DNA from 4 places in the Priestia sp. YIM B13489 genome. Region 1 is predicted to be linked to each of the others. Evidence: riboswitches for the same ligand, from Rfam matches in the RefSeq annotation. Region 1 holds a riboswitch; each other region holds the start of a gene.
The links. Region 1 has a riboswitch for S-adenosylmethionine ahead of ACFX4W_RS25510 (hypothetical protein). Riboswitches for the same ligand answer to the same signal wherever they lie in the genome.
Positions count from the first base shown of each region.

Region 1 (7,918 bases):
TTTGCTAGATTTCATTTTTTACGCCCGCTCATTATTTATTTGATGTTTGCAGTTGGCAGCTATGTTTTATGGAAACGGAGCAAGGCGTGGAAAAAGTTTGTGTGGGTGTGTTTGATTTTACAGCTGCTTGTGTTATTTATAGCGAACCCTGAGCTTTATTATCGCTACAATCACGAGCCGTCAGTCAAAGAATTTTATGCTGTCCATCAATTCGATGAAATCAGCAGATATATAGGGAAACCTAAATCATCTTATCGGGTAGCAAGCATTGGGCTTCATCCATCAATTGCTCAGTATAACGGCTTTTATACGCTCGATACGTATAACAACTTCTATCCGTTAACGTATAAACATGAGTTTCGCAAAATCATTGCCAAAGAGCTTGATAAAAATAAAAAGTTAGAAAGTTACTATGATCACTGGGGCAACCGCTGCTATGTGTTTGTTAGCGAGCTAGGGAAAAAATATGATTACCGAAAAGACTCAACGAAAAAAATCCGTCATTTGCAGCTTAATATCAGCCAATTTAAAAAAATGGGCGGTCGCTATATCTTTTCAGCTGTGCCAATCGAAAATGCTGAAAGTGACGGTTTGCACTTTTTAAAAGCGTTTAACGATAAACAGTCCGCTTGGAAAGTGTATGTATATGAAGCAAAGTAAGGGGGCAATAACATGAACAGACCTATTTTAACGATTGTTGTTCCATGTTACAACGAAGAAGAAGTATTCACAGAAACATCTTTTCAATTAACTACTGTAGTAAAAGAACTGATAAATGAACGTCTTGTATCAAGTGAAAGTACCATTTTATTTGTAGACGATGGAAGCAAAGACAGCACGTGGTCGCTTATTGAAAAAGAAAGCTGCAGCAATTTGTTTGTAAAAGGGTTGAAGCTAGCGCGGAATGTAGGACATCAAAATGCTTTGCTCGCAGGACTAGAAGCAGCCCATAAGCAATCTGACTGCGTCATTTCCATTGACGCAGATTTACAAGATGATATCAGCGTTATTCGTACTTTTATAGAGAAATATTGGCTCGGGTATGAAGTCGTATATGGTGTTCGAGACAGCAGAGAAACTGATACATTTTTTAAACGAACCACGGCAGTAGGGTTTTACCGTTTTATGAATAAGCTAGGAATTCAGCTCGTTCAAAATCACGCCGATTTTCGTCTCATGAGCAAACGTGCTCTTGGTGAACTTATGAAATATAAAGAAGGCAACGTCTTTTTACGAGGCCTTGTACCATTAGTAGGATTTCGCTCCACGGAAGTCACATATGACCGCAAAGAACGGACAGCGGGCGAATCAAAATATCCGTTAAAGAAAATGCTTGCTTTTGCATTTGATGGAATTACATCTTTTAGCGTAGCGCCGATACGCTTATTGACGCTGCTTGGAGGAGCTTCTTTTCTCTTTAGTATTGCGTTTGGTATTTATGCGCTGATTCAAAAATATTTAGATCATACGCAAATCGGCTGGACGTCTCTTATTTTATCAATTTGGCTTGTAGGCGGCTTGCAGCTAATGGGAATGGGTCTTGTCGGAGAATACATTGGCAAGATTTTTAACGAAGTGAAACAGCGTCCTAAATATGCGATTGAAAGAGATTTATATACAAAACACTCATTAGACAAACAAAAAGATTTGCTTATGCATTAATTTAAGAAGCTTCTCCTAAATGGAGAGGCTTTTTTTGTTAAAGCGTTTATCATAATTTTTGAGTGAACAGGAAATGCTACTACTAAAATTTCTAAGGAGATCAAAATCTATGAAAAGACTATTTTATACAGTCAGCACTTTTTGTTTTGTTTGGCTTGCTTTTGCAGCCATTCATGTCAGCGCTCTTTCGATTGAGAAGCTTCCAATGAAGAAATCATCTGAACAATGGTCGGTTGAACTGACAAAAGCGAGCATGACGGGAGATAATCAGCTAAAGTGGAAAAATAACGTCTATCATACATATGGATTAACCGTTGAAAACATTGGAAAAGACGTAGAGCGCGTGCATGTCCAAGCTTTTCGGCACGAAGGAAAAAATAAGGCGAAATACAGCTTGTTTTCTCCTATTGAAAGGTCTAACTTAAGCAAAAGCGGTCAGCGTTTTCGCTACGCGAATTTTGCTGTTCCTGGAAAAGCGGCAAGTTTAGACATTATGATTAACTGGACGGACGAACGAGGCAATCATCAAGAACATTTTGAATTTAAATAAAAGTCTTCGCTTAGGCGAAGACTTTTTTTGCAGGAATTTATCCTCGCATGTGGAAAACGAACACGAAAGGAGAGATCCATAATGATTGCAAAAGCTACTGAAGAAGAATTACAGGAAATTCGGACGAAATCTGCTGATGCGCTGTTTGAAGGAACGATGAAGCAGTTTCATCCGTCAGCTGAACGCGTAAATGAACTAGTTGGTAGTGCCTTTGAAAAAGGCTGTTATTATTTAGTTTTAAGACAAGAAAATAAACTCGCAGGCTGGGTTCTTATCGGCCCATCTACCGACTTCTTTTCAAAAGAAGAAATTGGCTTTATCTACGAATTATATGTTGTACCCGAATACCGCGGGCAAGGTTTAGCCAAGCCGTTAATGCAAAAAGCAATTGATGAATTGTCTATCAAAGGATACCCTGAAATCAGACTCAGCGTTCATGCTGGGAATTTTGCACAGCATGTGTATCGTGAACTTGGCTTTGTAGATAAACAAATATCAATGAGCTTCCAAGTGGCAAAACGTCCGTAACGTTGATGAATGTCAGCGAGTCCATAAAACATAAGATGTTATACATGCGATGAGGTTCGGTAATGAAAGTAAAAGTAAATAAGTAGCCCAAACAGCGCCTTTATCTAGTACTTCAACGGCTCCTCCAGCTGTATTGTCTGAGGAGGGGGGGGCTTCAAGCGCGTTCATGATCAAAGCCGCTGCTGCTAAAATAATCCCTCCAATACTTCCGGTTGTTTTGACAATTGCAATATGGAAAGTAGATGAAAAGGCAATGCTGAGAAGCAGCAGCAAGCTTCCCAAAAAAGCAGATAACATATATCGTTTCATGTGCTCACCATCCTTTATGAAAGCATACCATATTTTACTTCTTTTTTCTTTTTATTGAAAAGCTATTGACGTAACCTATAAAACATATTAGAATAGTCAGAAATAATTTAAAAACGAAATATTCTTATCTAGAGAGGTGGAGGGACTGGCCCTTTGAAACCTCAGCAACCACAATTATTGAATGGTGCTAATTCCAGCATAGCCTAGCTCTGACAGATAAGAAGAGGAATCTTTTTCTATGATGAAATCCTCTTCTTAGGAAGAAACATTTCGTATAGAAAAGGTGATGACATTGAATAATACACAAACGAATTTATGCATTAATGATTATTTAGATCTATACTTATTAGCAAAAGAAATAAAAGACGAAACGTGGCAGCAGGAAATTTTAGCGGCGCTAAAAACGCATCAAAATCGTTCATTTGAAGAAAAACAATCCGCTCTAGTTCAAGAGATATGGGAAGATTTTAAACAGTTAAATGAAGATATTTCTTTTACGTATCGCTTAATTCAAGAAGAGCCAACTAACGAACAATTTCAGGCTAACTTAAGGCACTTGAGAGAACGGCGGATCACGCTGAGCCGTGAGTTATATTTAGCTAAAAAACAGTATGTTGAACACACGCAATAAAAAGATCCGCTTGAGAAACAAGCGGTTTTTTTGCGTAAAAATGTTAGAATCGTTATATTTCGGGTAGTAAATAGATAAGACAAGCAAAGGAGGGATAACAGTGGCTCAAGGTGTATTGTGTGAAGTGAATGAGTGCATGTATTGGAAATCCGGAAATAAATGCAGTGCAGAGTCCATTTACGTTGTGAGTCCTGAAAGTAGTCACCATGTTTCTGAAACGGAAGAACCTGGCTGTAAAACTTTTGAACCCGCGAGATAAATGCTAGTTTTTATAAAAAAGCATAAAATGAACGATGCGCTGACGGAGTTGAGTCGGCGTTTTTCTATTTTTAAAAAATACTATTACTTAAGTGCAATAATAAATACATAGTAAAAAAGTAGTGCCTATGTCTAATTGTGCGTTTAAACAAAATGATAAGATAATTTTTTTGTTTTTCGACAAAAGAAAAGTGAGGGAAAGGTGATAGAATACAAATATACAGCCTAGCTGTCTTTTAGCACAAATTTATATGAAAGCGCTAACAAAAAAGGCTGTGTTCATCTCGTTTTGACAGATTGGAAAAAGGGGAGACGTTTATGCAGGGGAAAACTCAGGGGAAAGAATTGAAACGCGGGTTAGAAGAAAGACATGTGACGCTGATGTCCTTAGGAGCAGCCATAGGGGTAGGACTGTTTCTTGGATCTGCATCTGCTATTAAATTAGCAGGGCCAGGAATATTATTGGCGTACGGATTTAGCGGAATGATTATGTTTTTTATTATGAGAGCACTTGGAGAAATGGCGATTCAAAAACCTGTTGCAGGTTCATTCAGCAAGTACGCACGCGACTACTTAGGGCCGCTTGCTGGTTATTTAACAGGTTGGAACTACTGGTTTTTATGGGTTGTAACATGTATGGCTGAAATTACAGCCGTTGGTATTTATATGGGGTATTGGTATCCGGATGTACCAAACTGGATTTGGGCGTTATCGGCGCTTGTCATCATGACAACGGTTAACTTCTTAGCTGTTAAGGCATATGGTGAACTGGAATTTTGGTTTGCACTTATTAAAATTTTAGCGATTGTATTAATGATTGCCGTTGGATTATTAATGATCGTGTTCGGAATCGGCAACGGCGGCGTTGCGACTGGTATCAAAAACTTGTGGGACAACGGCGGACTGTTCCCGAACGGATTCAAAGGTATTTTGCTGTCGCTGCAAATGGTCATGTTTGCGTATTTAGGAATTGAAATGATCGGCGTTACCGCGGGAGAAGTGAAAAATCCCGAAAAATCTCTAGCAAGAGCGATTGATTCTGTCTTTTGGCGTATTCTGATTTTCTACGTCGGTGCGTTATTTGTCATTATGTCGATTTATCCGTGGCAAGAGATTGGTTCACAGGGAAGCCCGTTTGTATTAACATTTGAAAAAATCGGCATTCCAGCGGCGGCTGGTATCATTAACTTTGTTGTACTAACAGCAGCTCTTTCTTCTTGTAACAGCGGTATTTTTAGTACAGGCCGTATGCTGTTTAACTTAGCAGAACACGGAGAAGCACCAAAAGGATACGGTCAGCTTACAAAGGGCGGCGTACCGGGAAAAGCTGTTTTGGCATCAGCAGGTGCGCTATTAGTCGGAGTAGCGTTAAACTACATTGTGCCTGCCAAAGTATTTACGTGGGTAACAAGTATTGCAACATTCGGTGCGATTTGGACATGGGGAATTATTTTGCTTTCTCAAATTAAATATCGCAAAACGTTAAAAACAGGTGAAGAGGCAAAGCTGAAATACAAAATGCCTTTATTTCCGTTAACATCTTATGTGTCACTTGCGTTCCTAGCGCTGGTAGTGGTTCTCATGGCATATAATCCAGATACAAGAATTGCAGTTGTCATCGGACCATTATGGTTTATCGGTCTTATTATCGCGTACTACGCAAAAGGATTTCATAAACGAAGTCAAAGTTCAGCTGCAGCTGAGCAAAAGCTAGTGAAATAACAGAAAAGACCTCTTTCTTGGAAAGAGGTCTTTTTTCATTAGTTTATGTGTGAATGATTAGTTTATTTTAAGGGATCATTGGTACGGATAAATAATGTAGAAAATATTCTATTTATTCTGTACTATTTAGTTAGAGAATTCGTTAATGATTAAACGGTAATTGAAAGTGGATGAGTATGTTAGTTTTATGCTTTTTAACGCCACACAGTGCATCGAAAAGTTGGGAGGACATATGCAGAAATGATTGAAACATTTAGTGAAAAAGACATAAAAGGTTTGCTGCTGTTATCGCAGCTGGAAAAATGGGATTATAGTGAAGCAGATTTACATACGATTTTTTCATCTGGAGACGTATTTGGTCATAGAAATGAGAACGGAGACATCGTATCAAGTGTGGCCGTAATTTCGTACAAAAATCAGTCAGCTTTTATAGGAATGGTGATTGTGAGAAAAGATTACCGAAAACAAGGGTTAGCCGGGCAGCTCATGAAGCACTGTCTGCAAGTTCTTTCCCCTGAGATGAATGCCTACTTAATTGCGACAAAAGAAGGTGAGCACTTATATCAAACAACAGGGTTTAAAACCGTGGACTATGTAAGTAAATACATAATCAGTGAATACACACCAAGAGCATTTAAAGTTTCAGGATTTTATACACGACCCTTAAAGAGAAGTGACTTCAAAGGGATTGTAAAGCTTGATGAAGCAGCATTTGGAGATAATAGAAAGCTATTTTTAAAAAGTAGAATTCAGCAAGCTGAAAAAGCAGTTGTCTTACAAAACGAACAAAATAAAATGACGGGCTATGGTTTAGCGGTTCGTACGCCGAGCAATATCGTGATTGGTCCCGTAGTTGCTCCAAACGCTGAAGCAGCGATGCTAGTCATTGATGAACTAGCGAAGAATTACAAAGAAAAGCTGAGAATTGACCTGTCTTCTCATGAGGAAACGTTAAAGAAACTTGTGGAAAATCACGGATTTCAGCTTCAAAATGAGCCTCCTGTTATGGCGTATGGTGTCAATCCTCTCCCTGCTAGACAGGGCAATCTTTTTGCTATAGCAGCTCAGGCGTTTGGATAAAAAGAAAGGAGAAGCTCCTTTCTTCGCGTCTACCGAATTCTATCAATTTTAAATCCATTATCAATTTGATGAAAGCCGGCTTTTGGATAGTAGTTCATAGCAGAAGGAGCGGAAAGTAAAATCAGCGCGGTTTCTTCGCCGATTTCTGATTGAACGTGTTTGATGAGCTGTGTACCGATTCCTTGCTTTTGATAGTCTTTTACAACAGCTAAATCCGATAAATAGCAGCAGTAGCTAAAATCTGTTAACGCTCTGGCTATGCCAATGAGTTCGCTGCCGTTCCAAGCGGTAATAGTAAGAGAAGCGTGATCAAGCATTCTTTGAATTCGATCAAGGTCTTGTGCAGGACGTTTAATACCTGAATGTACAAACACTTCAGCGGCTTGTTCTGCACGGATTGAGACATTGGTTTTATAAATAATGGTCATTGTGTCATCTCCTTGAAGGATAAGATATAGTCCAGTTTATAAAGAAACTGAATGGAGAGTAAGTGTCAGAAACGGTAATTTTAATAGTATCAGTTAGAAAGGAACGAACACCATGTTAGAGTTAATGCCTTTGCTTGATAAAAGAAAAACAGATCCCTTGTACATGCAGCTTTATATCTACATAAAAAAACAAATTCAAAAAGGTACCATTCCGCCTCATGAAAAACTGCCTTCCAAACGAAAGCTAGCTCTTCATTTAAGCATTAGCCAAAATACGGTTGAAGCAGCTTATGTACAGTTAGAAGCTGAAGGCTATATCGAGATACTAGCCAGGAAAGGAGCATTTGTAAAAGAGATAAAAAATGAAGTCGTGCTTCAAAAACAGCCTCCCGCCTATGTCTCTTTCCCGCAAGAAGAACGGAAATCGACTGCTATTGATTTTAGCCACGGAAAGATAGATGTGGAGAAATTTCCGTATAATACGTGGAAAAAACTAACGGTGCAAGCTATTTATCATGGTGAAAGCCAGCTTTTTTACAGCGGACATCCAGAGGGAGAACTGCTTCTTCGCCAAGAAATTGCAGCATACCTTTACCACTCAAGAGGAGTGCGCTGCACAGCGGAGCAAATTGTGATAGGTGCAGGTACGCAGTATCTTATGTGGCTGCTTTCTGTCACGTTGGGGAAAGAAAAAATAATTGGGTTTGAAAATCCGGGTTTTCACCGGACGAGGCACGTTTTTCAAAAGCA
Region 1 covers NZ_JBHZOQ010000053.1:3,809,472-3,817,389, reverse strand. The annotation lists gene ACFX4W_RS25535 (DUF6044 family protein) at 1-660, shown strand, start outside; gene ACFX4W_RS25530 (glycosyltransferase family 2 protein) at 673-1,662, shown strand; gene ACFX4W_RS25525 (hypothetical protein) at 1,772-2,212, shown strand; gene ACFX4W_RS25520 (GNAT family N-acetyltransferase) at 2,294-2,740, shown strand; gene ACFX4W_RS25515 (hypothetical protein) at 2,753-3,049, opposite strand; SAM riboswitch class I at 3,171-3,272, shown strand; gene ACFX4W_RS25510 (hypothetical protein) at 3,342-3,680, shown strand; gene ACFX4W_RS25505 (DUF1540 domain-containing protein) at 3,781-3,939, shown strand; gene alaP (alanine permease AlaP) at 4,257-5,660, shown strand; gene ACFX4W_RS25495 (GNAT family N-acetyltransferase) at 5,901-6,740, shown strand; gene ACFX4W_RS25490 (GNAT family N-acetyltransferase) at 6,770-7,168, opposite strand; gene pdxR (MocR-like pyridoxine biosynthesis transcription factor PdxR) at 7,281-7,918, shown strand, end outside.

Region 2 (7,918 bases), 1.8 Mb from region 1:
ATAATGTTTTACAATATGTAATGAAATATGTAAAGCGAACATTTTTGTAAAAGCATCGTATTAATAAAAATCCCCCCGTTTGTACGGGGGGATTTTTTATGAGCGTCGGATCAATTTCTTTTCTAAATAAGCAACGCCTTGGTACATAATCGTAGCGAAAATGGCAATTAATAATAAGCTGAGAAGAACAAGAGTAAAGTTGAAGACTTGGAAACCATAAATAATCATATATCCAAGCCCTTTTGAAGAAACTAAAAATTCTCCTACGATGACGCCTACCCAAGATAAGCCGACATTTACTTTAAATGTGGAAATAATGGCAGGCATGGAAGCTGGAAGAATAGCTTCTTTAAAACAACGGGTTTTCGTTGCCCCGAAGCTTTTTAGTAATTTGATATAGTTTGGATCAACTTCTTTAAAGGCTGTGTAAACGACGATGGATGTAATGATAACAGATATAATTGCTCCCATCGTTAAAATTGAGAAAAATCCTGGCCCTATTGCTACAATTAAAATAGGGCCCAGCGCTACTTTAGGCATGGCGTTTAAAATAACGAGGTAAGGATCTAATATATGTGCAAGCCTAGTTGAATACCAAAGGGCCGTTGCAAGTAAAATACCTAGTAATGTGCCTAGAATGAAGCCGAGAACCGTTTCAAATAATGTAAAACCAATATGTTCTGCCAGCGAGCCGTCGGTAAGTTTAATTAGAAATAAATTCCATACTTTAGTAGGGGAACTGAAAATTAAAGGGTCAATCCACTTTAAACGAGAAGCCAGTTCCCAGAAGCTAAAAAAGGCTAAGAAAATTACCAGCTGCACGCTCAGTACTAATCGTTTTTCGCCTCGAACCTTGCGAAGGTAGCTTTCGTGAAGAGTATCTAGGGAGCTAGTGGGTTTCAAGTTGATCAAGCTCCTTCCATATGTCCATAAATAAATCGTTATAGACAGGATGCTGTCGTGCTTCAAACGGAGAAAGGGTTCGTAAAATAGAAGGAACCGTGAATGTTTTTGCAATTTTTCCCGGCTTGGCTGAGAATAAAAAGATTCGGCTGCTCATAGCAATGGCTTCGCCGATATCGTGCGTGACCAAAACAGCCGTTTTTTGATAAGTCATCAGCGTTTTGGAAACAAGTTCTTCAAGCTTGAGTTTTGTTTGAAAATCAAGTGCTGAAAAAGGTTCATCCAAGAGTAAAATAGCGGGGTCAATGGCAAGTGTTCGGACTAAAGCGACGCGTTGTCTCATGCCTCCGGATAACTGGTGTGGATATAGGTCATCTACGCCCTGTAGACCAATTTCTTTTAGGAGTAACAGTGCTTTACTCTCTGTTTTATCTGTTAGCTGTCCGCGAATTTCAAGCCCAAGTAAAATATTTTCTTTAATAGTTTTCCACGGAAACAAATAATCTTGTTGAAGCATATAACCGATGTTTGGGACTGATGTTCCGATATTTTCACCGTCTATTGTGACAGAGCCGGACGTTGGTTCAATCAAGCCTGCAATAATCGATAGAAGCGTCGTTTTTCCACATCCGCTTGGGCCGAGAAAGGAAACAAATTCTCCTTCTTCAATAGACAAATTAATATGTTCAAGTGCAGTGGTAGCAGACTTTGTCGTAAGATACATATGCTGAACATCTTGAATGTGAAGTTTTGTCATATTACTCACTCATTGCATCTTTTGCGAATTTTGTGTTGACTAGCTTGTTGTGGTCGATGTGTCTTGGAAGTTCTCCAGATTCATCCATGATTTTTTGTAAATGATCCCACTCTTTTTGATCTAATAAAGGGTTAGTTGCAAAAGATTTTTGGGATTTATAGCGGTCAATCACGGTTTTTAGCGTGTCTTTAGGTGTATCTTCAAAATACGGTGCAACCACTTCAGCAATTTCATCTGAGCTATGTGTATTCACCCATTTTTGTGCTTTGTAAATAGCTCGAGTAAATTTAGCTGCCGCTTCAGGGTTATTTTTTAAATAGCTTTCTTTGGCCATAAATGTTGTATAAGGAACTGTTCCTGATTCTTTTCCGAAGGAAGCAACGATATGTCCTTTTCCTTGTTGCTCTAAAATACTAGCCGTTGGCTCAAATAATTGAACGTAATCTCCAGTACCAGAAGCAAAAGCATTCGCAACGTTAGCAAAATCAATGTTTTGAACGAGTTTTACATCTTTTTTAGGGTCAATATTATGCTGTTTCAACACATATTCCCCTACCATTTGCGGCATACCGCCTTTACGTTGACCAAGAAACGTTTTGCCTTTAAGCTGATCCCATGAGAAGTGATCGACTTTTTTACGCGCTACTAGAAATGTTCCGTCGGTTTGGGTTAGTTGTGCAAAGTTGATGACGGGATCACTAGACCCCTGTGCATATACGTAGATTGAAGTTTCCGAGCCGACTAAGGCGACGTCGATGCCGTCAGATAAAAGTGACGTCATTGTCTTATCTCCGCCCCACGTTGTTTTTAAATCTACCTTTAGTCCTTCTTCTTCAAAAAAGCCTTTTGAAATAGCAACGTACTGGGGAGCATAAAAGATAGAGCGAGTTACTTCGCCGACACGAACCGTTTGTACAGATGTTGTTTTGCTGCAGCTAATTAGTGGAATGAGTAAAATCATAATAGCAAGCAAAGAAAAAAGCCATTTGATTGGTTTCATAAAGCAAACCTCCTTAAAAGAATAAAATATTTTATGATAATGTATGTAAGAAAGTAGAAGAAGGTGAGTGCCTATATAACTATGTGTAAAATCAAAGAAGTATTAGCCAACAATTGAAAGTACACCTTAGCGGGAGAAAGCAGGCTAGTTATATAAAGAATGGAGGAAAAAAATGAAAGATGGAACAATTCTTCATAAACAGCGTTTCCCATCATCAAACCCTCGTGTGGCGCTGTGGGTGATTACATATGCATGTCAAGGGCTTAAGATTAAAGGAATGCTCGCAGAGCCAAAAGAAAAAGGAATGTATGACGGCTTTTTATACTTAAGAGGAGGTATTAAGAACGTAGGAACGGTTCGTCCTGCTCGACTTATTCAATTTGCTTCTCAAGGTTTTATTGTGATGGCTCCGTTCTATAGGGGAAATCAAGGAGGCGAAGGAAACGAAGATTTTGCAGGAGATGATCGTTACGATGCTTTTGCTGCTTACGATTTACTGAAACAGCTCCCTAACGTCTACCGTGACCGCATTCATATTTTTGGGTTTTCAAGAGGGGGAGTGATGGCTTTACTCACAGCCATTGAAAAAAACGACAGCCGCTCTCTTGTGTTATGGGGAGGCGTCACGGATATGGTGCTGACATATGAAGAAAGAGAAGATTTAAGAAGAATGATGAAGCGGGTGATTGGAGGAACTCCTTCTAAATATCCTGAAAGATACGAATGGAGGACACCTTTGCACCGTGCTCATCTCGTCGAGCCGCCGGTCTTGCTTATTCATGGTTTAGAAGATAAAAACGTATCGATTGATCATTCCTATCAGCTCGAATCTAAACTAAAGAAGTCCAATAAAAAAGTTACCAGCTGGTATTTCGAAAACTTTCCACATGCTTTTCCACCAAAAGAAAACCGAGAAACGGTGAAGAAGTTAACGAAGTGGATGAAAGCGCAATAAAAGATATGCTACGATAGAGAAAACAAGTAGAATAACAGTGAGGAGTGAGAAAAAATGGGGATGCCGCTAGAATTAAATACAATGATTGTGACAAAAGGCAACGAAAAGCGTGTAACGGATAACATTTTTCAAATTGAGAAAAAAGGATATCGCTTGTATCCGTTAGATATTCCATTAAACATTCACAAAACGAAAACTGGAGAATGTATTGGAACTGCTATTGTGCGTAAGGTAGAAATGGAACAGGAAAAAACCATTGTCACATATGAACTGACAAAATTACATTCGACTAATTAAAAAACCGATCGTCTCTAAGACGATCGGTTTTTTATTAGACCCTAGGTCCGCCTAATGTTGAAATGTCAGATGCTACATCGTTAAAACGCTTGAAATTAGCTTTGAATTTAGCAGCAAGCTCAGTTGCCTTTTGATTATAAGCTGTTGCATCGTTCCATGCTTTAGAAGGCTGAAGCACTTCATCAGGAACGCCCGGAACATGAGTTGGAATCGATAAACCAAAAATAGCGTCTGTTACTGTTTCGGTATTAGCTAGTTCTCCTTCAAGGGCTGCTTGAACCATAGCTCGAGTGTAACTTAACTTCATTCGTTCTCCCACGCCGTATTCACCGCCGGTCCATCCAGTATTTACAAGGTAGACATTTACATTATGTTCATCGATTTTCTTTCCTAGCATTTCTGCATAAGTTGTTGGAGCAAGAGGTAAGAAAGGCTCACCAAAGCATGTAGAGAAAGTAGCCTGTGGCGATGTTACGCCGCGCTCTGTTCCAGCTAACTTACTAGTGTATCCGCTCAGAAAATGGTACATCGCTTGTTCTTTTGTAAGCTTGCTGATTGGAGGCAAGACGCCAAAAGCATCGGCAGTTAAAAAGACAATAGCTGTAGGGTGCCCAGCAACGCTTGGTAATACTGTATTATCAATAGAGTCAATTGAATAAGCGGCACGAGTATTCTCTGTTAAACTATTATCATTATAATCTGCTACTTTCGTATTTTGATTTAACACTACATTTTCCAGTACGGCGCCGAAGCGAATTGCATTGAAAATTTGCGGTTCTTTTTCTTCGGAAAGCTGAATGCACTTCGCGTAGCATCCTCCTTCAATATTAAATACACCAGAGCTTGACCAACCGTGCTCGTCATCTCCGATTAAACGACGGTTTGCATCAGCAGAAAGCGTTGTTTTACCCGTTCCAGATAAACCAAAGAATAATGCAACGTCACCTTCTTCTCCTACGTTAGCAGAACAGTGCATGGATAGAATATTGTTTTGAGGAAGCAAGAAGTTCATCACTGAGAAAATAGATTTTTTCATTTCACCAGCGTATTCAGTTCCTCCAATTAGCACAATACGTCGCTCTAACGAAAGAATAATGAAGGTTTCAGAGTTCGTCCCGTCTGTTTCAGGATCAGCTTTGAACGTTGGAGCTGCTACAATTGTAAACGGCTTCACATCATCATTTGTTTTTTGTTCGGCTGAAGGGCGAATGAATAACTGCTGAGCGAATAGGTTGTGCCATGCAAATTCATTAACTACTTGAATTGGTAACTGATACTTTTTATCAGCTCCAGCATATCCATTAAAAACAAAAAGTTCATCCTGCTTCTTTAAGTGAGTTAAGACTTTTTTGTATAGCGCATCGAATCGCTGAGCAGAAATTGGCTGATTGACAGGTCCCCATTCAACCGTTTTTGAAGACACAGCATCGCTTACAATAAATTTATCTAAAGGAGAGCGACCTGTATATTTTCCGGTTTCGACTGACACAGCACCTGTAGAAGTCAGCGTTCCTTCGCGTCGAGCTAGAATTTTTTCAACAAGTTGTGGAACAGATAATTGGTGTTTTGTTGTTTTTAATTGAAGCAAACCATTTAATTCGATAGACATATCAACAGTACTCATGTGCACTACCTTCCTTTTTTAGCTATTATTTATTCATTAATGTTTGAAATTTATAATTAGTATAACACATTTATTTAATTATTCTATACTATTTAACTAAAAATGTTTGTGTATTATAAAAAAATGTACGTTATACCTATTTTAGACACATGTATATGTGCTAGGAGCGAAAAAAGTGAAGCTGTTTTAAGTGAAATCCTCATTTTGATCTGTCTTATTAACTAAACTTAGTGATGATTCTTAATAAGGTGTACTATTTCGTAATTTGAGTATGTTACATTAAAACAGATTCAAACATAAAGAGATGATTTCCATTTGAATGTTGTTGACAGTGAAGCGCTTTTTCATGTATTATATGTCCTTGAACGGATACTCTCTTATCCCGAGCTGGTGGAGGGACAGGCCCTATGAAACCCAGCAACCATCGTCATTTTTTTGTGTAGACGATAAGGTGCTAACCTGATGCAAGGGCACAACCTTGATCGATAAGAGTGAAAGGCTTATGTAGAATTTGATACCTTTCCTCGATACAAGGAAAGGTTTTTTTATATTTTTTAACGTGTAATGAAAATAAGGGAATGAGTACCGTATCACAATGTATCGTATTTATAAGGAGGAAAACTGATGTCAACACAACGTCGTCTGTTCACGTCAGAATCTGTTACAGAGGGACATCCCGATAAAATTTGTGACCAAATTTCTGACTCAATTCTTGATGCTATCCTAGCAAAGGATCCAAATGCTCGTGTTGCTTGTGAAACAAGCGTAACAACTGGTTTAGTTTTAGTAAGTGGTGAAATTACAACTTCTACTTACGTGGATATTCCTAAAACAGTTCGTGAAACAATTAAAGGAATTGGCTATACTCGTGCAAAATACGGATTTGATGCTGAAACTTGTGCAGTATTAACATCTATCGACGAGCAGTCAGCTGATATCGCTGCTGGTGTAGACCAAGCGTTAGAAGCACGTGAAGGTCAAATGTCAGATGAAGAAATCGAAGCAATCGGAGCTGGAGACCAAGGGTTAATGTTTGGTTATGCATGTAATGAAACAAAAGAATTAATGCCTCTTCCAATTTCATTAGCTCATAAACTTGCTCGCCGTCTAACAGAAGTACGTAAAGAAGAAATTCTTCCTTACCTTCGCCCGGATGGTAAAACACAAGTAACAGTTGAATATGATGAAAACAACAAACCTGTTCGCATCGATACAATTGTTATTTCAACTCAGCATCACCCAGAAGTAACGTTAGAGCAAATTCAACGTAACTTAAAAGAATATGTTATTAATCCAGTTGTTCCAAACGAGTTAATTGATGAAAATACAAAGTATTTCATTAACCCAACAGGACGTTTCGTAATCGGCGGTCCTCAAGGAGATGCTGGTTTAACTGGTCGTAAAATTATTGTTGATACTTACGGCGGATATGCTCGTCACGGCGGCGGTGCATTCTCTGGTAAGGACGCAACAAAAGTAGACCGTTCAGCAGCTTATGCAGCTCGTTATGTTGCGAAAAACATTGTAGCAGCTGATCTTGCTGATAAATGTGAAGTACAACTAGCATATGCAATTGGTGTTGCACAACCAGTATCTATTTCAATTGATACATTCGGTACAGGAAAAGTTTCTGAAGAAGTACTAGTAGACGTAGTACGCAAAAACTTTGACCTACGTCCAGCAGGCATCATTAAAATGCTTGATTTACGTCGCCCAATTTATAAGCAAACAGCAGCTTACGGCCACTTTGGTCGTACGGACGTGGAGCTTCCTTGGGAGTTCACAGACAAAGCGGAAGCATTAAAAACTCAAGCTTTAGCTAAATAATAAAAAAATCTCCGTGAAAACGGAGATTTTTTTTATGCCCATTGAATACCTGCAGCAGATTTTTCTACGACAACTTCATATTCTGAAAGCAAATGCTGAAAAATGGCGTCCCATGATTGAGTAAGAGCGTATTGCCTCGCTGCATGGCCAAAGTGAAGCCGCTGATGCAAATCATCGAGTAAATCTGTAATAGCCGAACTGAATTCTTCTAAGGAGTGAGGTTTGCAAAGGTAGCCGTTTCGCCCGTGCTGAACCATCTGTTTAACTCCTCCTGCATTTGCTGCCACTACAGGAGTTCCAGAAGCAAGAGACTCCAGTACAACATTTCCGAAGGTTTCTGTTTCTGAAGGAAAAACAAACAAATCAGATGATGAATAGATATGAGCAAGTTGCTTACCTTCAAGGAAGCCTGTAAATGTCATATGCTCAGATGCTTGCTGGTGCATTTGTTCTTTTAAAGGGCCGTCTCCTACAATAACCCAGTGAATTTGATGCCGGATATGATCCGGTAGAGATCGTGCGATTTTTATTAAAAAATCAGCGTTCTTTTCTTTA
Region 2 covers NZ_JBHZOQ010000053.1:1,998,077-2,005,994, forward strand. The annotation lists gene ytkD (RNA deprotection pyrophosphohydrolase) at 1-50, shown strand, start outside; gene ACFX4W_RS16005 (ABC transporter permease) at 97-903, opposite strand; gene ACFX4W_RS16010 (ABC transporter ATP-binding protein) at 890-1,660, opposite strand; gene ACFX4W_RS16015 (ABC transporter substrate-binding protein) at 1,662-2,660, opposite strand; gene ACFX4W_RS16020 (alpha/beta hydrolase family protein) at 2,833-3,615, shown strand; gene ACFX4W_RS16025 (DUF2584 domain-containing protein) at 3,670-3,912, shown strand; gene pckA (phosphoenolpyruvate carboxykinase (ATP)) at 3,947-5,536, opposite strand; SAM riboswitch class I at 5,911-6,028, shown strand; gene metK (methionine adenosyltransferase) at 6,161-7,363, shown strand; gene ACFX4W_RS16040 (glycosyltransferase family 4 protein) at 7,396-7,918, opposite strand, start outside.
Region 2: another riboswitch for S-adenosylmethionine. It lies ahead of metK (methionine adenosyltransferase); the one in region 1 lies ahead of ACFX4W_RS25510 (hypothetical protein).

Region 3 (7,918 bases), on a different contig from region 1:
TTTTGGTGACGTTATTTTTAACAAATGTGCTGCTCGGTCTTTCGATTGCCCTTCCCGTTGGTACGGTGACAATTGAAATGACAAAACAAGGTTTAAAAAACGGGTTTCTTCACGGATGGGTTGTCGGACTCGGAGGGATGACGGTTGATTTATTATTAATTGTGCTTCTTTACTCTGGACTGGCTTCTGTTTTATCGGCTCCTTTTATACAGCTTATCATGTGGCTTATAGGAGCGCTTTTTTTACTTTATATTGGCTATGACAGCATTAAACATGCCGACCATGATATAACAGCTCCTGGAGAACACGTAAAAAAGTCGTTTGCCTCTTCTTATGTGAACGGGATCTTTGTTGCGATTTCTCCTAGCAATCTCATTTTTTGGCTCAGCGTGTTTGGAACGGTGCTGACCAATTCACTTCAATCCTCTCATTCTTTTCATTTCCTGCTGATTGCTGCCGGAATATTAACAGGGATTTTAATTCATGACCTAGGCTTAATGACGATTGTCTCTGGAACTAGAAAAGTACTGAATCAGTTTTATATTAAATGGGTTTCTATTGCCGCAGGATGTATCTTAATTGGTTTTTCATGCTATTTCCTCTACCGATTTGTTGAGAATTTGCACATGTATTTTTAATGTTTCTACATATTTTATGACGTGCTATATCCCCTCTTTATCTAGTATAGAGAGGGAATTTTTATCATCTATCAGGGACTATTAGACAAAAAGTTCACAATTTCGTCACATTTCTATTGATTTTTTTCTCTTTTTATACGAAAATATAAAAAAGGGAGGAAATATCATGAAAATCAAAAAAGCACTTCGCATCTTTATTGGATCAAACGTTCTTGTATTATTAACATTTGGCCTTCTTCCAGCACTATTAGTTAACCCGGATATTGACCTAATTCAATCATTTATTAATTATATAGGCAAGGATTAATTCCGCTTAAAATAATCTAAATTTTCAATCTATTATTTTTATAAAAAAAGACAGCTCAGGCTGTCTTTTTTAGTAGGTTTACACGTTTATTTAGTTGAAAACAGCTTTTTAACATCTACTTTTTGGTCTTTAACAATCGTATATGTCGCCTGTTTTTTATCTTCAAAGCTAAACGCTTTTATGTAGTCATCATCATAAATCGTTAAACCGTACGCATCTTTTCCGTTTTCGACGATTTTTACCCAGTAAGCTTGGTCAAACTTTGGGTCGAGCTCCTTGCTTTTTTTTACTTCTATTTTTGCCAAAGAATGTACGATTTGCTTTATCTCTTTTTTATCATCTACTACACGTTTTCCTTCGTCCGTATCTATTTCAATACGCGTAACGTTTGCTTCGTCTACTTTTATGACGTCTTTTAACTGATAGGCTTTCCCGGTATATGTAAAATAAAATACGACGATAAATAAAAGTGCAGCTATAATAATTGTTCTTTTTTTCAAAAGGAACCTCCTTTTCTACATCACCCTGCATTCACGTGATACACCTTTTTATTCCTCCTGTTCCGCAGCCCTTTAGTACAATGCTGCTTCCTACAAGTAAACTATACGTTACTCCCGGAACAGGAAATACTAACGTTACCATCAACAGTAACATGCCCGTACTTGTAAGAGCTACTCCGGCAGCTCGATTTTTCATTCCTTTCACCACCGTTGCTCTGTAAATCTCTTTTTTATAAAGTGATAGAAGTAATATTGATCTACTGTTTACTTATGTGCTTTTAACTTATAGTACAGAAATGTCAAAACTTCTACTAGTAACATCACTACTTCACATTACCTTCTCTGTTTAACTAACTCATCATGATTTATGAAATAAAAACAGCTCATCTACTGTTGCTCCCAGCTCCTCAGCCAGCTGAAAAGCTAGCGTTAAGCTTGGATCATACTTATTGTTTTCAATTGCATTAATCGTTTGTCTCGATACGCCGCATACTTTTGCCAGTTCATCCTGAGACATTCGCTTGCTTTTACGCAGTTCTTTAATTCGATTTTCCACCATTCATCACTCATCTCTAAAATGTAAAAAACTTTTTACATCCATATCTTATATTATTTTTCTTGTTACTGTCAAATATGTTTGACAAATCAATGTCTCTTACCTACCTAAAAAAGAGATTGAAACATAACGAGATTGATCCAATCTAAAGACGAAAAAATGAGAGAAATGATTGAGTATAAATCGCTTGTTACACCGCTGTTGATTTCCGTGCAAGGTCTCGCTTTCCGCGGGCGGCCGCTGAGCCTCCTCGTCGCTTTCGCTCCTGCGGGGTCTCACCTGTGCCGCTTTTCCCGCAGGAGTCTTCGCCTTGCCCTCCAATCAACCGCTAGAAGCAACGAAATAGATTAAACACCTGTGCACCCTCTCAATAAAAAAAGCCGTACTTATTCATGTAAATACCACCTTTACTTTTACATATTTACAATAACTACACAGAAATTAATATAAAAAAGCACAAACTCCTTAAAGGAAGCTTGTGCTTTTCTATTTCATTGTTTGTTAAAGCTCCTTGCTCATATTAAACCACTGCACGCCTGCATGCTGAGACTCCGCTACTCCTTGATTCACATATCCGTTTTTTTCGTAAAACGGAATCAATTCTTCTTTACATGTTAAAGTAACCGTTAAGCGCTGTTTGTCCTGCGCTTGCTTTTCAAACTCTCTTAGCAGCATACTGGCAATTCCTTTGTGATGATGATTGGGATTTACAACGATACCTAAAATGCTTTGATGACCGCCTGCCTCAGGGTTCGAAATCGTTTTTTCAAACAAATCATCCGTAATAAACGGAGCTGAAATGACGGGACCGTTCACATATCCGATTATTTCTTCATTTTCTTGAGCGATAATAAACGTATCAGGAATAGTGTTGATCCGCGTGATAAATGCATCTTTTGAGGCAGCTTCTGCAGGTGTAAAGCCTTTGTTTTCTAACGTAATTAATTGGTTTAAATCTTTTTCCTCCACTTGTCTTATAATCATTGGAACGTTTCCTTTCATTATGTATTTTCTTTTTTCTCTAAAAGCTTCTATTACATATAACTATCTCTTTCTACTATATATAAAAATGCCCAAACAAAAAAGGATTGACCTCTGCATCATACAGAATTCAACCCTACTTCGCTTTTTAATTAACATCTTGATTATTTGATAAATGCTCCAAACGGCTTGCCCACCGGAAGCACAATTCGACCATAGTGAGTATTTAATACAGCCGCTGCAGATCCATAGAATGAAAACAGAGCAATCAATAGCTCTGACACTGCTGCTAGTAAGTGCGTGTATTCATATGCCACACCAAATGTACTTAGCGATAATCCAATGAATAAGAAATCAATTAACACAAAAATAATAAATAATACTTTATGAGTGCCCATTGCTCCAACTGTCATAAAAACGCTGAAAATCAAGTAGCCGACAAAAGCAAATGCGAGCTGCTTTGGATCCGCTTCTTTTGCGAGCGCTTCTCCAAATGCTCCAAGCTGAATAAGCCATGTCATAGCTACACCTAGCCAAAATAACCCGAAGGCACCAAAAGCAGTTGCGCCGAAGGTATTATTATGTTTGAAATCTTGCATAGACGCGATTAACTGTCCTATTCCGCCTAAAAAAACCGCCCATGGCAATACCAATGAAACACCATCGGTTACCCCAAGCTTTTGAAACGATGCAACAAGTGTCACCATGGCAAGTCCGAATAGACCTAGCGCTGATGGATCCGCTGTTACAATTTTAACGTGCTGCGTGCTGTTGTTACTCATGTTGTACCTCCCTGATTTTAAAAACACCTTTAAAAAGATACAAAAATGTACGGGAAGTGTCAATGGATATTTTTGGCCTTTTAAAATCCCATAAGACCAAGCAGTGTAGCGGTTACACTGCTTGGCCTTTACTTTCTTATTATTAAACGTTTTGTAATAAATTTTTTCTGGTTTGTTTTGCAGACTCAACCATCACTTTTAAAGCTTCAACCGTCTCGCTGATTCCTCTTGTTTTAAGGCCGCAGTCGGGATTAATCCAAAATAATGCAGGATCAAGCACCTTTAGAGCGCGGTCAATGTTTCGCTGAAGCTCTTCAAGCTTCGGTACGCGCGGGCTGTGAATATCATATACGCCAAGTCCAATTCCTTGATTGTACGTATGTTTTTCAAACGCATAAATTAATTCACCGTGGCTTTTAGACGTTTCAATGGAAATCACGTCGGCATCCAGCGCTTTAATCGCATCAATAATCTCTTCGAATTCTGAATAGCACATATGCGTGTGAATTTGCGTCTCGTTTTGCACCGATACCGTCGCTAGCTTGAACGCATACACCGCAGCATTTAAGTAGCTGTCCCAGTTTTCTCGTTTTAACGGCAGTCCTTCACGCAGCGCCGGTTCATCTACTTGAATCATTGAAATGCCCTGACTTTCAAGTGCTTCTACTTCTTTTCTAAGAGCAAGCGCAATTTGATTTGCGACGTCGTAGCGCGGGATATCATCACGCACAAACGACCAGTTTAAAATCGTAATCGGACCCGTCAGCATTCCTTTAAGCGGCTTATTTGTTAGAGACTGTGCGTAGACCGTTTCTTTGATCGTCATCGCCTGCTCATACGATACATCTCCGTAAATAAGCGGCGGCTTCACGCAGCGAGAACCGTAAGATTGCACCCAGCCAAACTTCGTAAACTGAAAGCCTCCTAATTTCTCACCGAAGTATTCGACCATATCCGTACGCTCAAACTCTCCGTGCACAAGGACATCTAAGCCGATGTTTTCTTGAATTTCAATCCATTTTTTTATTTCCTCGTTAATGTACGCTTCATATGCTTCATCGCTTAACTCGCCTTTACGCCATTTTAGACGCTCTTTTCGCACTTCTTTTGTTTGCGGAAAGCTTCCAATCGTGGTCGTTGGAAGAAGCGGCAGTTGAAACGCTTCTTGCTGAACGCGCTGACGTACGTCAAACGGCGCTTGTCGCTCTGCTTTATAGCTGTGCAGCTGCTTCAGCTCTTTTTGCACATCTTGACAATTTCGAAAAGATGATCCATTTAATGCTTGAATTGCCTGCTTGCTTACGCTTATTTCTTCTTCTATTGCTTCTTTTCCTTGCTGCACCGCTTTTGTTAACAGCGTAATTTCCTTTAGCTTTTCATCTGCAAAAGAGAGCGCATTTTTCAATACTGGATCAATCGTCTCTTCATTTTTCACCGTGACAGGAACATGTAGCAGACTTGATGAAGGCTGAAGAATCAAACGGTCTTTTGATACGGCTTCTTCAATTTCACTGATCGTTAAAAGCTGCTCGTCCAAATTTTCACGCCAAATGTTTCGTCCGTCAATCACTCCTGCTGCCAGCACTTTATCAGTTGGAAAACCATATTTATTAAGGGCAGTGAGATTTTCGCCTCGGTCATGCACAAAGTCTAAACCAATTCCTTCAACAGGAAGAGACACGACTTCTTTATAGTAATCAACGCTGTCAAAATACGTTTGTAAAATGACTTTTACATTCGGTGCTGCTTCCTTCAAAGCTTGATAGACTTCTTTGTAAAGCGCCAGGTCTTCTTTTGATAGCGTTGTAGCTAAAACCGGCTCATCTATTTGTACCCACTCTACTCCTTCTGCTTGCAGCTCCGCTAAGATAGTTGCATAAAGCGGAACAAATTGTTCAACTACTTCTTTAAACTCACTTTTTTTATATCCTTTTGACAGCTTCACAAATGTTACTGGACCTAAAATAACGGGCTTGCCTTCAATATTCAGCTTCTGTTTTGCTTCTTTGTAAAATTGAAGCGGGCGATTTTCTACAAGTGCCGGCGTACATTCCTCAAGCTCTGGTACGATATAGTGATAATTTGTGTTAAACCATTTTGTCATCGTAGAAGCTACCGCACCTTTTGTTCCTCGCGCGATGTCAAAATACGTTTCAAGCGATACCGGTCCCCCGTCATAATCAAAGCGCTTTGGCACTAGACCAAACATAGCGGCTGTATCTAACACGTGATCGTATAAGCTAAAATCGCCGACTGGAATCAATTCAATTCCTGCGTCACGCTGTTTTTTTAAATGCCCTAGACGAAGAGACTCAATTTCCTGCAAAAAGATATCTTTCTCTAGTTTTCCTGCCCAAAACTGCTCAAGCGCTTTTTTCCATTCTCGTTTTTCACCAATTCTTGGATAACCTAAGTTTGAACTTTTTACACTGCTCATTTTTTCCACTCCCTGTATATTTTTTATCGGTAAACTAAAAAATCTCTCTTTTCGAAATGAAAAGAGAGATGATACGCATACTTAACTAAAGTTGAGATAGCCTGTTTTTCTCAACACGTATTCCTCACTCCTCTCTATATCCCGTAGAGCTTAAGTGCATACAACAGGCAGGTCTCCTGACTTAGGTTCATCGCTTCCTATCCCTTCCCATTTCAACATGAAACAGTGGTTAATAAGTTGCTCCCCATTACAGTGGCGGGACCGCGCCGGCTTTTCACCGGTCTTCCCTTTTAAGCTGCGTACATTCGTTACACAGCACCTGATGCATTTTTATAAAATTGTTCATTCAAAACATATTCACATAAAATAAAAAGCCTCTCTATCACGAATAGAGAGGCATAGTATCTATGAAATCCTCTCTTATTTTTCAAAGCTGTACGCTTTGCAGGATGTAGCACCTTTTCAACAAGAATGTTAAATGGTTGCCGGGCTTCACAGGGCCAGTCCCTCCGCCTCTCTCAATAAGAGTTTTAATTGTTTATAATATTTTGAATGTAGAGTCATCTTAACACCTTACATTTATGCTGTCAAAAGAAATTTCAAAAAAATTAGTTTTTAGGAGGCGCTGACGCTAACTTTTGCCTTAACAATTTGTAATCATCTTTTCGGTGCGTTTCGATTAAATCTTTTGCCCCTTGGTGATATCCTGACGAATAAATGTACTCTACCGCTGTTTCGATAAGCTTTCTTTTTTCTTCGGCACACTCCCGGTCCATTAAGGGGAACAGTCTACCTAAAAGGTCATTTAAATCTTCCTTGATAAAACGATCAAGTCCTTCTTGCATCTTTTCGTTTGCCATGATTGCTCCTCCATTTGCTGTGTATGTTCTAAGCCTCTATAAACAGGCATTTCACTGTAAATTTTAAGATAAAGTTAAGTCATTAAACAGTATATCAAGTGAATGTTTTTCTTTAATTACATATGTAATACAAATATATGACAAATATAGAGAATATATCATCATTCATTATCTATTATAACGTTTGACTGAGCCTTCTGCTACAAGGTTTCGTTAAGAGTTATGCACATTTTTCCAAAAGAGGTTGAGACATCACCAAATGAATCCACTCTAAAGGCAAATGGAATACATGAGCTGAATCGCTTGTGACACCGCAGTTGATTTCCGTACAAGACTTCGCTTCCCGCAGGAGTCTTCGTCTTGTCCTCCAATCACCTGCTAGAAAGACCTATACACATGAAACCTACGTTTGCCTTAACAAAAAAACGAACCACTAATCACACATCTTGATCGATGATTCGTTTCACTTCGTCTAAAACCCTTTTGTTCCAGCCTCTTTTTTTGAACCTAGCTTTCTACTTTCTTGTTTTTACAAACAATTTCTTCGAGGTCGTCCAAAATCCTTCCAAAGAAGAGGACCTAAAATGTCGTACCTGCTTACAAAAAATTCCGTAAAATTATAATTATTTAAAATTAAAGGCGGCTCAAAATCAAGGGGAGCGCCGGCGCCTCCTGACAATACAAAATCAGTGCCTCTTCCAAGCGTAAACGACCCGTTTCTGTTTTTTCTAATAAACTGCTCGTCATACGCATGCACGTGGCTGACTAACACTTTTTTCACGCGGTGTTCTTGAATTAAATCAAAAAATTCTTGACTTTGAGGAGTCGTTACAGGAAACCCTTCAAGATTTGACCAC
Region 3 covers NZ_JBHZOQ010000036.1:71,779-79,696, reverse strand. The annotation lists gene ACFX4W_RS02255 (LysE family translocator) at 6-638, shown strand; gene ACFX4W_RS02250 (hypothetical protein) at 805-945, shown strand; gene ACFX4W_RS02245 (DUF5301 domain-containing protein) at 1,032-1,445, opposite strand; gene ACFX4W_RS02240 (hypothetical protein) at 1,477-1,641, opposite strand; gene ACFX4W_RS02235 (helix-turn-helix transcriptional regulator) at 1,804-2,004, opposite strand; gene ACFX4W_RS02230 (hypothetical protein) at 2,192-2,326, opposite strand; gene ACFX4W_RS02225 (GNAT family N-acetyltransferase) at 2,503-3,003, opposite strand; gene ACFX4W_RS02220 (acetate uptake transporter) at 3,147-3,764, opposite strand; gene metE (5-methyltetrahydropteroyltriglutamate--homocysteine S-methyltransferase) at 3,907-6,201, opposite strand; cobalamin riboswitch at 6,351-6,539, opposite strand; SAM riboswitch class I at 6,619-6,729, opposite strand; gene ACFX4W_RS02210 (hypothetical protein) at 6,810-7,061, opposite strand; gene ACFX4W_RS02205 (metallophosphoesterase family protein) at 7,591-7,918, opposite strand, start outside.
Region 3: another riboswitch for S-adenosylmethionine. It lies ahead of metE (5-methyltetrahydropteroyltriglutamate--homocysteine S-methyltransferase); the one in region 1 lies ahead of ACFX4W_RS25510 (hypothetical protein).

Region 4 (7,918 bases), 320 kb from region 1:
AGCAATGTATATGCATTTTGAATCCGTAGAACCACCGTTAGATTTTGCACGAAAAGTAAGAGAAGCGTTTAAAGTATTAAAAGGATAGAAAGCAGTTTTTTATAGAATCAGTTTATTCTTACTTACTGCTTTTAAAATTAGATTAATAAAACTTTAAACATGTATATTATATATTGGTTTATAAACTGCGCTTGAATGAACCTATCAGGTTAACTAATTTTTGAGCAGTGAGATTATTCGGGTACTTCTATCCAAATAAAAAAAGCACGCGTTCGCCGCGTGCTTTTTTTATGTATAAACTTAAAATGCGTTTAGGGTGTTATCGCTTAACCACTGTTTGCGTTCAGCTGCATCTTCGAATAACTCATCTGCATTTGTAAATTGAGAAGCAATGACATATTCAATTGTTGCAAGAGGAGCTGTTAGCAAACGCCAGTTTAATACGATTGTATTATCTTGAGTCGTAGCGTATTCTTCACCTAACTCGTCCCACTTAACAGATTCAGGAGCATTGTCTGCAGTTTTTTTAACAGATTTCAAAGCTTCTTGGAATTTTTCACCTGCGCGGCCTTGGTACCATTCTGTTAACAGTTGTCCAATACCTTCATTTGTTTGCTGCTCGTTCCAGCTTTCAGGTACTGTAGCAATGAATTTTGCACGGAATGTCATTTCAGCCTTTGCTACATCTCCACGAACGATGTTTAAGCGGTATTGACGTCCTAGGTAAGGGAATTTGTCTCCCTCTTCAAAAGAACCAGTTTTAGCTGCAGAAGCTGCTGCTTTAGGAGCCTCTTTTTTAGCTGTTTCTTTTTTTACTGCTTCTTTCTTTGGAGCAGCTGGCTTTTCCTCAGCTGGCTGTGAACCGTTTAGTTGTTTTAAAATCCATGTTGCTTTGCGTGCGATGATTGAACGCACATTGTTTTCATTAAGACCTCTTGGGATAATAACTTTTACCCCTTCTTTGTCACAAATTTGCACCGTGATATCGGTTCTATTTGGAACGACTTCAATTTTGTAGTCAATTGTTTGATTGCCTGTTTGATACGTATACATAAAATTTTTCGTACTCCTTTCTACAAATCTTCATTTTATAAGCAAAGGTAGAGTTTGGTCAAATGAAAGAATAATCAGACAGTTATCAACTGCTGTTGCAGCGCCTTACAGAATGAAATGTATTCCAATATTTAGTGGAAAAGCGCCAATAATAATTGTTTCAATTCTTCTTTAGTTTTTACAAAAAAATATAAAAATATGCCGATACTACTAATATAGATTAGACATTCTATGTCTTTAGATTGTATAGGGGATGAAAAAATGAAAAAAGCTTTTCAAAGTTTACGCATGAAAATGCTATGTATGATTGCAGCCATGATGACCATAACATCTACTGTAATTGAAGTAACAAATTATTATCTTATTGTGAAACAAGAGCAAGCAGCTTCGATTACGCTAGTGATTACATTTCTGTTTGTTTCTTTTACAACTACCGTGTTCTATTTTATCATACGTCGCTACATAATTGCGGTTGAAAATTTGTCAAAAACAATGAAAGGGATTTCAAACGGTGATTTATCTGTAGATCTTGCTCCTTTGAAAGGGAAAAATGAGATTAGTACACTCATATCTTCATTTAATGAAATGATGATTCACATGAGAATGCTGCGTCAGAAAATAAGTAAAACAAAGAGCACGGTCAGTCATTCCTCAGAGCAACTGTTTGCAAGCATGGAGGAAACAAAAACAGCTGTGACAGAAGTTACGATGTCGATTCAAGAAATTGCTGCGGGTTCTGATAAGCAGTTGCTAAATGTGGTTGAAACCGAGCAAGCTATGGTGGATATGGCCAAGCTCCTTCAGAAAATGACTGATCATTCTTCAAGGGTACAGCAATCGATGAACAGAGCCTCTGAACATGCTTCCACTGGAAATGTTTCGGTGAAAGAGGTGACGAACCAAATGAATAAAATCTATGAATCAGTTAAGATATCCACTAGTGAAGTAAAGGGACTCGAAGATCGTTCTACAGAGATTGGACGAATTATTGACACGATTACAAGAATTGCTGAACAAACAAATCTTCTTGCACTTAATGCTGCTATTGAAGCTGCAAGAGCTGGGGAACATGGAAAAGGCTTTGCTGTAGTAGCAGGAGAAGTACGTAAGCTAGCGGAAGAATCTAAAACGTCCGCTATACAAATCAGTCATCTGTTAAAAGAAATTGAAGCGCAGGCAAAGCAGGCTTATCAAAACATGGAAGTCAATACAGAAGAAGTCACACTTGGTATTGCCACTGTCGAAGATGTAAATGAACAATTTTCCACAATCATGGAAGATGTTTTTGCTGCTCAAGAACAAATGAACAAAATGACAAAGGCAACAGGAGAGATTGATGGGTATTCGTTCAAGGTAATGGAGTCTGTCATGGGCCTTTCAGAGGTTGCTAAACAAGCAGCTGCTTATGCTGAAGAAGTAGCTGCGGCTTCACAGGAGGAGTTAGCATCTATAGAAGAACTTGTGGTGTTGGCAGCTACTTTAAAAGCTACGGTAAGTGAATCCTGAAGTTGATCTTGGTATATACGTAATGAGGCTGTGAAAAAAGTATTTTCGTTGCAGGAAGATCCGAACGATGAATGGAGATTCTTGATAGAGAATCCAACTTCGTTTAGATCTTTTCATGGTTATGTTGGACGTAGGTTTCATGTATGTAGGTGCTTCTAGCTACTGGTTGGAGGGCAAGATGAAGACTTCTGGGGGAAAAGGGGAAGAGGTGAGCCACCCAGGAGCATAAGTGACGAGGAGGCTTAGCTGCCGCCTGCGGAAAGCGAAGGTTTGCACGAAAATCGACAGCGGTGTAACAAACAGTCCAGCTCATGTATCCCATTTCTTCGTCTTCAGCTTGGAGTGATTTAGTTATGTCTCAATCTCTTTTGTTTTATTTATACCCTTTATAGAAAACGATAAATAGAATTGACACGTTATAAAAGCAGTTGTATAGTGAGTACGCAAGGCGGCAGTCTGTCTTTTTTAATTCTTAGTAAACTTATAAGTTAAATAAAATATTTAAGCACTACATAAGGAGGCGAAGAGATGAAAAATGAATTCCGTTTGGCAACAAATGACGACGCAGATAACTTATTGAACTTAACTCTACAAGCATATAAGCCTATTCGAGAGCTAGGCATTCCTTTCTTAGCAGCTACTGCTGATCTTGCCCTCGTTAAGAAAAATATTTCTCAAAACCTTTGCTATGTATATGAAGAAGATAAAAGAATCGCTGCAACTGTGTCTATACGAATGCCTTGGGGAGAACATCCAGGTCCGTTTGCTGTTCCGCATCTTTGGTGGTTTGCAGTAGACCCGTCGTTTGCCAGGAAAGGCGTTGGATCTAAGCTGCTGCATCTAGTAGAGGAAGAGATAATAAAAAATATGTTTAAATCACCAGGTGTGTCTTTAGGAACAGCAAAAGAACATCCTTGGTTAGTTGAGATGTATGAACGAAAAGGATATGTTCAAGCTAAAGAAAAGCGCCTTGCAGAAGGTTATACGACCGTATTTCTTTATAAAAAATTCAATAAGGTACACTCTTTGTCGTAAAAGATAGAGAAGTGATCCAAATTAAGAAATGTGAAAGAGTGATAAATATGACAGATCAATTACTACTAAATGAGTTAATAGACATACGCCGTGAGCTGCACCGGTTTCCAGAGCTTTCAATGAAAGAATATGAAACAACTAAACGTATTAAAAAGTGGTTAAAGCACTATGATATTTCTATAGCGGATGCATTCCAATTAGACGTAGGGACAGTAGCAGAAATTGTAGGAGGAAAGCCGGGACCTACTATCGCTATTCGAGCTGATATTGATGCGCTGCCAATTGAAGAAAAAACCAATCTGCCATTTGCTTCTGAAGTGAACGGTGTTATGCACGCGTGCGGCCATGATTTTCATACGGCTTCTATAATCGGAGCAGCTATCCTTCTTAAAGAGCGTCAGCACGAGCTTTGGGGTACGATTCGATTTATCTTTCAGCCAGCCGAAGAAACGGCTTCAGGGGCAAAAATGCTAGTTGAAAAAGGTGTGCTCGAAGGAGTGGAAGCGATATTTGGGATGCATAACAAACCGGATCTTCCTGTAGGAACCATTGGTATCAAACCGGGACCTTTAATGGCAAGCGTTGATCGTTTTGAAATTGACGTCAAAGGAGTAGGAGGTCACGCGGGTATTCCTGAAAAAACAATAGATCCGATTGCTGCTGCTGGTCAAATTGTTACTAGTTTACAAACCATTGTCAGCCGTAATCTCAGCCCCTTTCAAAATGTTGTTGTCAGCATAACTCAAATCCACGGAGGGAGCTCGTGGAACGTCATTCCTGACAAAGTAACGCTTGAAGGAACGGTGCGTACCTTTCAAGAAGAAGCGAGAGAAAAAATACCGGCTCTTATGAAACGAACTGCTGAAGGGATTGGCGCAGCTTTCGGGGCTTCAGTAGACGTTAAATGGTATCCATATCTTCCTGTAGTCAACAATGATGATAAGCTGGAAAAACTGGCTATTAAAGCGGCAGAGGATCTTAGTTATCAAGTCGTAGAAGCTGAACAATCGCCTGGAGGAGAAGATTTTGCCGTATATCAGCAGCATGTACCAGGATTTTTTGTATGGATGGGTACAGCTGGAGCATATGAATGGCACCATCCTTCTTTTTCATTAAATGAAGAGGCATTACTTGTAGCAGCTTCTTATTTTGCTAATCTAAGCTTTCGTTTTTTGAATTCATTCCATTACCGAAAAAATTAAAATATTTTTATTTTTCTATTTACGCGGATGGAATTGTTTGATAAAATAAATTTTAAATTAAAAAGTTATCACGAGTGGACGAGAGATCTGGCTCTTTGACTCCACAGCAACCTACGAATGTAAGGTGCTCCTACCAGCAAAGCATGTGCTTTGGGTGATAAAACGGGTGAAAAACTCATTTTGCATCAAAGCAAAATGAGTTTTTTTTATTTTTCTAAAAGGAGAGGGTTTTATGAGTCATACAGCAGTTGCAGCACATACAGGAGAGAAAGCATTAAAGGAAGCAGTGAAATTATTAGGAAAGCATTATCAAGTAGCTTATCGTGAGTTAGAAACATTTTATGAAATTGTGGTCGAAAACCATGTTCGTACATATGCTGTAGGCATAGATATTAAAGATATACAAAAAGCAAATGAACTAGAAATTTATTCATCATGCTGTTCCAAGCTTGAGCGAGTAGGCTGTCTTTTATAGAAGAAGTCTGCTCGCGCCTCTATTTTTTAAGTGTTTTTAAATAGAAAGCATGGTTTTTGACAAGCAAAGAATCTGGTGGGTATAATCAATACTCGCTAGGTTTTAAAATTAATCATAAATTGTCGAAATTTTTACACAAATTAAAGGTTACATTCGAAATGAATTGTGGTATGTTATAAAACAAGAATATTTTATGAAAGGAGCATTGAAATGGAAATGTCTCTTGAACACGGAAACGATGCAGGAAGCGAACAGCTTATTGATCGTATCCTAGACTTTTTAGAAGATGACCAAAAGTAAAAAAAGAGTGTGCGGTGCTATCCCTAGCCGCGCACTCTTTTTTTATCATGTGCGTAAAGACAGCGCCATACTATGATACATAGGGATAGGATGAAAGGGTCTCTGTCAAAGGGATTGACGAATGGTTTTGTTTGATAGAAAATTTAGAAAAAGGAAAGAGATGAAGGGTATGTCGAACAAAACATCTTTGTATCAAACAAAAGAACAGTTAAAAAAACTTGTAAGCGAATTGGTTTCTATACCTAGCGTGACAGGAACGATGGCAGAAGTGGAAATGGCTGAATCGATAGCATCATATTTATTGAAGCTGCCTTACTTTCAAAAAAATGAGCAAGTCGAGCTTCATTCAACAGGAGACGGGCGATCGATTGTTACAGCTTTTGTTCAAGGGAAAAATACGAACAAAACAGTTGTACTAGTAAGTCATTACGATGTAGTGGATGTACAAGATTATGGACAGTGGAAAAAGGATGCTTTTCACGCTGATACATTAACACGTACTTTTTATAACCATATGGAACAAGTTCCGGCGCACGTACAAAAAGATATGATAAAAGGAGACTGGCTTTTTGGCCGAGGAACGATGGACATGAAAGCAGGCATTGCCCTGCATATCAGTATGGTTGAACGAGCATGCAACGGAGAGTTTGACGGAAACATCCTGCTGCTGTCGGTACCGGATGAAGAAGTAAATTCGCTTGGGATGAGAAAAGCAGTGCCTGTTCTTTTAGAACTTGCCCGCAAACATCAGCTGGATTTTTCTCTCATGCTAAATGCAGAACCGGTGTTCAGCCGCTATCCTGGAGATCAAACGAACTATGTGTACTCAGGATCGATTGGAAAAATCATGCCAAGCTTTTTGTGTTATGGAAAAGAAACTCATGTAGGGGAACCGCTAGCTGGTTTAAATGCTAATTTACTAGCTTCTTATTTAACAAAAGAAATAGAATTAAACGTTGATTTTTGCGAAAAAGTAAGAGATGAAACGAGTCCACCTCCTACGGTGCTGATACAAAAAGATTTAAAAGAAGAGTATTCAGTTCAAATTCCGCACTCTGCCGTTGTATTATTTAATTTATTTATGTTAAACCGCTCTCTTAAAGAAGTAACAGATCTGCTGTTGAAATCGGCTGAAAAAGCAGCTTTGAATGTAAAAAAACATTATAATAAAGCCGCTAGGCAGTACGCTGAGGGAATGGAGGGTTCATCTCTTGACGTGAACGTATGGACGTATGAAGAACTTTATACTCATGCAGTCAAACAGCACGGAGAAAAATATGTGCACGAAATGGAAGCAGCACTTTTGGCACAAGAGGAGGATGACAGAAATAAAACCATTAAATTAGTAAACTCTTTAGCTGGTTTATGTAAAGAAGCAGCTCCGATGATGGTCTTATTTTTTACGCCGCCTTTTTATCCGGCCGTTTGTTCACATGATGATCCGTTTGTACAAGAGATTTTGTCAAACGTACGGGCAACTGCCAAAGAGCAATTCCAATTGGAGCTAGTTGAACAAAGTTATTTTGGCGGAATTTCGGATTTAAGCTATGCCAGCCTGCAGCATCCGCTTCATACATTTAACACGTTAGTAGCCAATATGCCCCTATGGAATAAAGGGTATCATATCCCGCTAGAAGAGCTAGAGGAGCTGAAGATGCCGGTGCTGAACATTGGACCGCTGGGAAGAGATGCGCATCAATGGACCGAAAGATTAGACGTTCAGTATTCCTTTGAAATTTTGCCTCATTTCATTTATCAAGCTATAAAAGAAGCACACAAATAAACATCCGTCCGCTGATGTTTATTTGTTGAATTTAAAAGAAGCTCCTTGTACGGTAATTTGTTGCGGTGTTAGAGCGTGATCCAATTCAACCAAAAATGGACGTTCTCCAACTTTTTTTAATGTATCATGGACAACACCTTGTGTTCCGCTGCAAAAAATAAGGTTTCCTCCATTGACATATAGTTTTTGACAACGTGCATCAAGTAAAGAGTCTTTGTAGCTTTCGCCAGACTGAACGTCCAGCAGTTTCGTCCACTTGCTGATGGATTCTTCGAGGTTATGTACAGCACAGTAAATATTTTTTAGCTGCAGCTGACCAGCTTGGTGGGAAGAAAGATCCGCTAGCTTTGGCTTGCGTTTTTCTTCTGGTTCACCCCATTCAATAAAAAAAGGAAGAGGCAGGGAATCGTGGTCAGCTTCAATAAAACACATTTTCCATTGAAGTCTTTCTCCATCATTGGTTTGGCGAGAACCCGCTACAGGACCTTTTACAGTGACGTTCTTGCTTTCCAGCTCTTTTATCAGCAAATCCATATCATCTGTACGAAGTGCAAATCGGCCAAA
Region 4 covers NZ_JBHZOQ010000053.1:4,125,782-4,133,699, reverse strand. The annotation lists gene ACFX4W_RS27230 (DUF1259 domain-containing protein) at 1-88, shown strand, start outside; gene ACFX4W_RS27225 (M48 family metallopeptidase) at 301-1,053, opposite strand; gene ACFX4W_RS27220 (methyl-accepting chemotaxis protein) at 1,315-2,559, shown strand; gene ACFX4W_RS27215 (GNAT family N-acetyltransferase) at 3,088-3,594, shown strand; gene ACFX4W_RS27210 (M20 peptidase aminoacylase family protein) at 3,642-4,796, shown strand; SAM riboswitch class I at 4,859-4,960, shown strand; gene ACFX4W_RS27205 (hypothetical protein) at 5,029-5,271, shown strand; gene ACFX4W_RS27200 (M20/M25/M40 family metallo-hydrolase) at 5,741-7,354, shown strand; gene ACFX4W_RS27195 (VOC family protein) at 7,373-7,918, opposite strand, start outside.
Region 4: another riboswitch for S-adenosylmethionine. It lies ahead of ACFX4W_RS27205 (hypothetical protein); the one in region 1 lies ahead of ACFX4W_RS25510 (hypothetical protein).